One region of the Mesorhizobium sp. C432A genome, then DNA from elsewhere that is predicted to be linked to it. Evidence: predicted binding sites of a transcription regulator. Region 1 holds the regulator's gene; each other region holds the start of a gene.
The links. The regulator LexA, encoded in region 1, represses DNA repair genes until DNA is damaged. The targets are predictions, from matches to a motif close to TGTTCNNNNTGTGTTCNG.

Region 1 (2,267 bases):
CCGGCGATCTTGAGTGGTCGCCCTTGAACTGTCAAACATTATATATAATTCACCCATTGAAAGGCTTTGATATATAATGATCCGCCCGAGCGTTTATGTCTGATGGATCACGATGCTGGATGACGAGCAGACCTCGAAGACGGAAGTGGCCTATCGCCTGCTCAGGCGCGATATTCTTGCGACCCGGCTGGCGCCTGCCGCGCCGTTGAAGCTGAGCACGCTGCGCAACACCTACGGCATCGGCTGGACGCCGTTGCGCGAGGCGCTGTCGCGGCTGGAGGCGGAACGGCTTGTGACCGCCATCAGCAACCGCGGGTTTGCGGTCGCTCCCGTCTCTCGGGCGGAGCTCGAGGATTTGGCACGTGCGCGGCTGGTGGTCGAACTGCCCCTGCTGGTGGAATCGATCGAGAAGGGCGACCGTGAGTGGGAAGACGCGGTCGTTGCCGCCCACTATCGTCTCTCACGGTGCGGGTCTGTTCTCGACGATCCATCGGATGATGCGGTCGACGCGTGGTACGAAAAACACGATGCCTTCCATGCGGCGCTGCTCAGTGCCGCGACATCCAGCTGGCTGCTGCGCTTCAATGCAACGATTTCCGACCAATTGCATCGCCATCACCGCTTTCTGGGTCTGGCCCCGACGCTGCGCGCCGCCGCCGGCCGCACGGACGGACACCGGAAGGCCGTGGCGGCCCTGCGCGACGCCGTGGCGATCGAACACCATACCGCCCTGATGGAAGCGGCCCTCGATCGCGACGTCGAACGTGCGAAAACTCTGATGACCGCTCACATCGGCTACACGCTGCGGGTCTATGCCCAGAGAGAACCCCGCGCGGATGCTGCGCAGCCCCGTCCGAAAAGGAAGCGGCGATCGTAGCCGACGACGCAGGGCACTTTGTCTTCGTTTCACCCCGTTGCTGGCAACTGGGCGCAGGCGGCGCTCGCAGCGCCGAACGTTACGCTGAACAAAACGTCAACACATTCATTAAACTTTAAAAGGTTGCGGAACACAACTGGAACAGATAGTGTTTGTTCTGGGTTTGTTTTTTCTGATTCTGGTTTCAGAACCCTTGGGGGCCGCGATGCTGACGCGCAAACAACATGAGCTTCTGATGTTCATCCATGAACGCCTGAAGGAGAGCGGAATCCCGCCGTCCTTCGACGAGATGAAGGAAGCGCTCGACCTCGCCTCCAAGTCCGGCATCCACCGCCTGATCACGGCGCTTGAGGAGCGCGGTTTCATTCGCCGGCTGCCGAACCGGGCGCGCGCGCTGGAAGTGCTGCGGCTGCCCGACTCGATCGCACCAGGCCTCAATGCGGCGAGGAAGTTTTCGCCGAGCGTCATTCAGGGCAGTCTTGGTCAAACCGGCCAAGGGCAAGGCGGCCAAGGACAAGGCGCGTTGGGCCAAGGCGGTCTCGGCCGCCAGATCAAGCCGGGCTCGCCGTCGCGTTCGATGTCGGCCGGCAATGACGATGCCGTTTCCGCGATTTCAATCCCGGTTATGGGACGCATCGCCGCCGGCGTGCCGATCGACGCCATCCAGCATCAGACCCATTCGATCTCGGTGCCGCCCGATATGATCATGGGCGGCGAACACTACGCGCTCGAGGTCAAGGGCGATTCGATGATCGAGGCCGGCATTTTCGATGGCGACACGGTCATCATCCGCAATGCCGACACAGCCAGCCCCGGCGAGATCGTGGTGGCGTTGGTCGACGATGAGGAAGCGACCCTGAAACGCTTCCGCCGCAAGGGCGCCTCGATCGCCCTGGAAGCCGCCAACCCGGCCTACGAGACCCGCATTTTTGGACCGGACAGGGTGAAGGTGCAGGGCAAGCTTGTCGGATTGATCCGGCGCTACTGAGCCGGCTTGGGTTTGTACTTTTCACGCTGGTTGTAAGGCGGCAGGCCGCGCGCTTCGCGGGAGAAGCGGCGTTGCTCGTGCCAGTGGCGATACGGCTTGTCGACGGCGAAGCGGATGGTTGGCGCTGCAGCTGCCGATTGCGGATCGAAGAAGACGGCGGCGCTGCCGTCGCGGGCCAGCTGTTTCTTCGTCACGACCAGCACCAGCGGGTCGCGGCACGGATTGTAGGCGGTGGCGTCATCGATGACGATCAGGCTCGCGAAGGCACAGGCCGGCCGCGCCGTCTTGCGGTCTTTCGCAAGCGCTACAATGGCTCCGGAAGGGTGCCGGGCGATACAGAGATCGCCGGTGCAATAGAAGGGCGAGCCGGGCGGCAGATCGAGCGGATCGAGATCGAACCGC
Region 2 (2,267 bases), 2.8 Mb from region 1:
TGCCGGCGAGGATTTCCGGCTGCGAAAAGCCGTAGAAGCGCATCAGCCAGTCGGCCTGATAGAGCCGGTGCTCGCGCATCAGCGGCGGTTTCTGGAGCGGCAGCGACGATGACGAATCCGGGATCGGGCTGAAGGCGGAGTAATAGACGCGCCGCAGATGGTAGCTGCCATAGAGCCGCGCACTGGAGTGCAAGATACCGTCGTCGGATGTCTTGTCGGCGCCGACGATCATCTGCGTCGACTGACCTCCGGGCGCAAAGCGTTCGCGCTTCTTGGTCCGCAACGTCGGCTCGGCCTTTTCCTCCATCTTCCGGCGCAGGTTCGCCATGGAAAGCCGGATCGTTTGCGGCTTCTTCTCCGGCGCCAGTTTCTTCACGCCCTCATCGGTCGGCAGTTCGACATTGATAGACAGCCGGTCGGCGTAGAGCCCGGCCTGCTCGACCAGTTCGGCCGAGCTTTCCGGAATGGTCTTCAGATGAATATAGCCGGAGAATTTTTCGTCCAGCCGCAGCCGCCGCGCCACCTCCACCATCTCGGCCATGGTCTCGTCCGGGGAGCGGATGACTCCTGAGGACAGGAAGAGGCCCTCGATGTAGTTGCGCCGATAAAAGTCCATGGTCAGCTTCACCACCTCGTCGATGCTAAAGCGGGCGCGGCGCACATTCGATGACGAGCGGTTCATGCAGTAGCTGCAATCGTAAATGCAGAAATTGGTGAGCAGGATTTTCAGGAGCGAAATGCAGCGGCCATCCGGCGCGTAGGAATGGCAGATGCCCATGCCTTCTGTGGAGCCGATACCGCCGGATTGGAGCGAATCCTTCTTCGCCGAGCCGGACGAAGCACAGGAGGCGTCGTATTTGGCGGCGTCAGACAGGATTGCCAGCTTTTCACGGACGGTGGGCGCGCTCATCCGTTCATGATATGTTCTTGAAGGCTGCAGCGCCACCTCATTTGATGCAGGCGGCGAAAAAGTGATCGCCGCCCGCCGTCAGGGCAATCAGAGACCGTTTCGAAATTCGCTCTGGCGAGTCATATGGTGGTGGTTTCGAGAACCGAAGCGCAGCGGACATTTGGTCCGTGAGCATCGGAAGCGCAGAAACCACCATCGATGGCCGCCGGAGTAGAATTTCGAAACGGTCTCTCAGACCTCGTGCAGGTAGAGGTGGTAGTCCAGCTCGCTCACCGTACGCGCGACGCGCAGATACTCCGACTGCTTGATCGCCACGAAGGTGCGATGCAGATCCTCGCCAAGCGCCTCTTTCAGGAAGCTCGAGGCGCGCGCCGCCTCGATCGCGGCGCGCCAGTCGACCGGCATGGTCGTGCGCGTGACAGCGGCTTCATAGCCATTCCCAGTGGTTTCAGGGCCGGGGTCGAGGCCTTCGTCCAGACCCTTGATGATGCCGGCCAGCACCGTTGCCGCGATCAGGTAGGGATTGGCGTCGACGCCCGACGGCCGGTGCTCGATGCGCCGGTTCTTGGCGTCGCCGGCCGGCACGCGCAGCGCCACCGAACGGTTGTTGACGCCCCAGGTCGGCGCCACCGGCGCATAGGACTGCGAGACGAAGCGCCGCCAGGAATTGGCGTGCGGCGCAAACACCAGCATCGATTCGGCCATGGTCTGGATCAGCCCGCCGAGCCCCTGCAGCAGCGGCAGCGACCAGCTTTCGCCGCCGGCTTCGGCAAAAACGTTGCGGCCGTTCTTGTCCTGCAGCGAAACATGGAAATGCATGCCGGAGCCGGCATATTTTTCGATCGGCTTGGCCATGAAGCAGGCGGTAACACCATGGCGGCGCGCCTGCGCCCGCACCAGCCGCTTCAACATGACGAGGTCGTCGGCCGCCCGCATGACATCCTTGCGGTAGTTCAGCGTCAGCTCGTACTGGCCGGGCGCGTATTCGGAAATCACCGTTTCGGCCGGAATGCCTTGCGCCTTAGCCGCGGCATAGATGTCGGAAAACAGCGGCTCCATGCCGTGCAGATGGTCGACGGAATAGACTTCCGTCTTGGCCGAGCGGCGGCCGTCGAGCACGGCATCCGCCGGTTTCACCTTGCCATCGGCATCGCGCTCATTGGCCAGCAGGAAAAATTCGAGTTCGAAGGCGCCGGCGGGATAGAGGCCCTTGGCCGCCAAGATGTCGACCTGCCTGGCCAGCGCCAAGCGCGGGTCCGACGACATTGGCTGTCCCTCGAGATGGTACATCGCCATCAGCAACTGGCCGCGCGGCGGGTTCGTGCCGTAAAGCGGCACCAGCGTGCCGGGAATGGGC
Region 3 (2,267 bases), 2.9 Mb from region 1:
GCGGCACTTTTCTCCGCCCGATCCGGCCGGATCAGGTCGGCGGCCGAGACCGCAGGCACCTCGATCCTGAGATCGATGCGGTCGAGCAGCGGGCCGGAAATGCGCGCCTGGTAGTCGGTGCGGCAGCGCTCGCCGCGCAGGCAGCGATAGCCGGGCTCGCCGGCCATGCCGCAACGGCACGGGTTCATCGCCGCCACCAGCTGGATGCGCGCCGGATAGGTGACGCGGTGGTTGGCGCGCGCGATCATGCAGTCGCCGGTCTCCAGCGGCTGGCGCAGTGCATCCAAGGTCTGCGGCGTGAATTCGGGAAACTCGTCGAGGAACAGGACGCCGTTATGGGCAAGCGATACTTCGCCCGGCCGCGCCCTGATGCCGCCGCCGACCATTGCCGCCATCGAGGCCGAATGGTGCGGGGCGCGGAACGGCCGCCGGTCGGTGAGCTTGCCTTCGCCGAGCTCGCCGGCCACCGAGGCGATCATCGAGACTTCAAGAAGTTCCTTCGGTGCCAGTGGCGGCAGAATTGAAGGCAGCCTCTGCGCCAGCATCGATTTTCCCGAGCCGGGAGGCCCGACCATCAACAGATTGTGGCCGCCGGCCGCCGCCACTTCCAGCGCCCGCTTGGCGCTTTCCTGGCCCTTGATGTCTGAAAGGTCGGGCAGGTCGCGGGCCGAGACATGGATGCCGGGCTCGGGCCGCGACAGCACCTGCGTGCCGCGAAAATGATTGGCGATGGCAATCAGGCTGCGCGGCGCCAATATGTCGAAATCCTTGCCCGCCCAGGCCGCTTCCGGCCCGCAGCCGAACGGGCAGATCAGGCCCTTTCCCTCGGCATTGGCGCCGATCGCCGCCGGCAGCGCGCCGGCCACCGTGGCAATGGTGCCGTCGAGCGACAATTCTCCGAGCACGACATAGGAGGCCAGCATGTCGCCCGGAATGGCGCCGAGTGCAGCCATCAGGCCGAGCGCGATCGGCAGGTCGTAATGGCTCCCTTCCTTGGGAAGATCGGCAGGCGCCAGGTTGACCGTCACCTTCTTCGACGGCATCGACAGCCCCGACGCATGCAGTGCCGCCTGCACGCGCTCGCGGCTTTCGGCCACCGCCTTGTCGGCCAGCCCGACGATCTGCATGCCGACCTTGCCCGGCGCGATCATCACCTGGACATCGACCGGTACGGCCTCGATGCCCTGGAAAGCAACCGTGCGAACCCGCGCCACCATCTTGCTCTGCCCCCGGATATCGGCTCGCCTCGGCCTTGTGGTTCAGACCGCGAGCGACGTCAGGACAAGACAACCATAGATTTCAGGCCAAGGCAAGAACATTACAGGAACATGCATTCGTGGTGGCTGCAGCGCGCTGTGCCGGTTGCAAAAAAGGAAGATGGTCAAGCAAAATGGAACGGCTGCTCCGCCTCCTCGACCGCGTTTAACAAGGGCGACAGAGTTCCTCCGGCAATCCGAGGCTGTTGCCGTCTAAGCGGTGACGAAGGCATCGACCGCACCTGAAAGGGATCGATCGATTGCGATTTGGGGTGGAAGCCACTCCATGACAGGATATCGGAAAGGCCAGGGCATGGCGATCCGGCGCGAAGAGCCGCTTTCCAGAAAAATCTCATTTACAAGGTCTATGAACCGCCCGCGGTCCCGTTCAACTCGTTTCAAAGTTTGCGTACGAATATGAGCCCGGGGTATTCGCCGCTCCTTCAGTGCCAAGACAGCCTCCGCGATGGATCGAGGATCGGGTGGAACTGTAAGCGAATAGTCGGCATCCAGATAAAGGTCTCGGCCACCACGGTTCGGCGTCGTGACCACTGGAAGGCCCGCGAGAAGATATTCCGTGCTGGCGAACATTGGTCCTTCCAGGTGAGAGAGACAGATTCCCACGGCTGCACGATTTAGATGCGTGTTCACCTGAGCCGGTGCCAATCGGACAGGCTTGCCGGTGCCGTCAAACTCGTTGATAAAGACGTGATGCGGTGCGAGCTCCCTATGCCGATTTATTCGCGCTCTTTCCGACTCCGTCGTGGAGGATCCGCTTGAATCTCGATAGAAGACAAATGCGCAACGCTGGATGCCAAGCGACAAGTCATGGCGCTTCCACGGAGCCAGCTGCGCATTGTAGATTGCATCAAATTCTACAGGGACGTCATCGAGAGGCCTGAATATGTGTTCGGAGGTTGTTGACGTCTTGTTGTGCAGGACGGCGGCCTCGCCGGACTGGTTCAACAGATCAGCCTCTGCCTGAGTGTTGGATAGGAAGATTAGCGAGTG

Region 2: a site for LexA is predicted at 912-929, ahead of NLY33_RS03425 (putative DNA modification/repair radical SAM protein). Genes of this name have one in related genera too.
Region 3: a site for LexA is predicted at 1,312-1,329, ahead of NLY33_RS05085 (YifB family Mg chelatase-like AAA ATPase). Genes of this name have one in related genera too.

Annotation. Positions count from the first base shown of each region.
Region 1 covers NZ_CP100470.1:4,027,848-4,030,114, reverse strand. Annotated here, with positions in the region: gene NLY33_RS19525 (GntR family transcriptional regulator) at 113-877, shown strand; gene lexA (transcriptional repressor LexA) at 1,083-1,865, shown strand; gene NLY33_RS19515 (ComEC/Rec2 family competence protein) at 1,859-2,267, opposite strand, start outside.
Region 2 covers NZ_CP100470.1:758,213-760,479, forward strand. Annotated here, with positions in the region: gene NLY33_RS03425 (putative DNA modification/repair radical SAM protein) at 1-910, opposite strand, end outside; gene NLY33_RS03430 (glutamine synthetase family protein) at 1,142-2,267, opposite strand, start outside.
Region 3 covers NZ_CP100470.1:1,084,170-1,086,436, reverse strand. Annotated here, with positions in the region: gene NLY33_RS05085 (YifB family Mg chelatase-like AAA ATPase) at 1-1,217, opposite strand, end outside; gene NLY33_RS05080 (glycosyltransferase) at 1,470-2,267, opposite strand, start outside.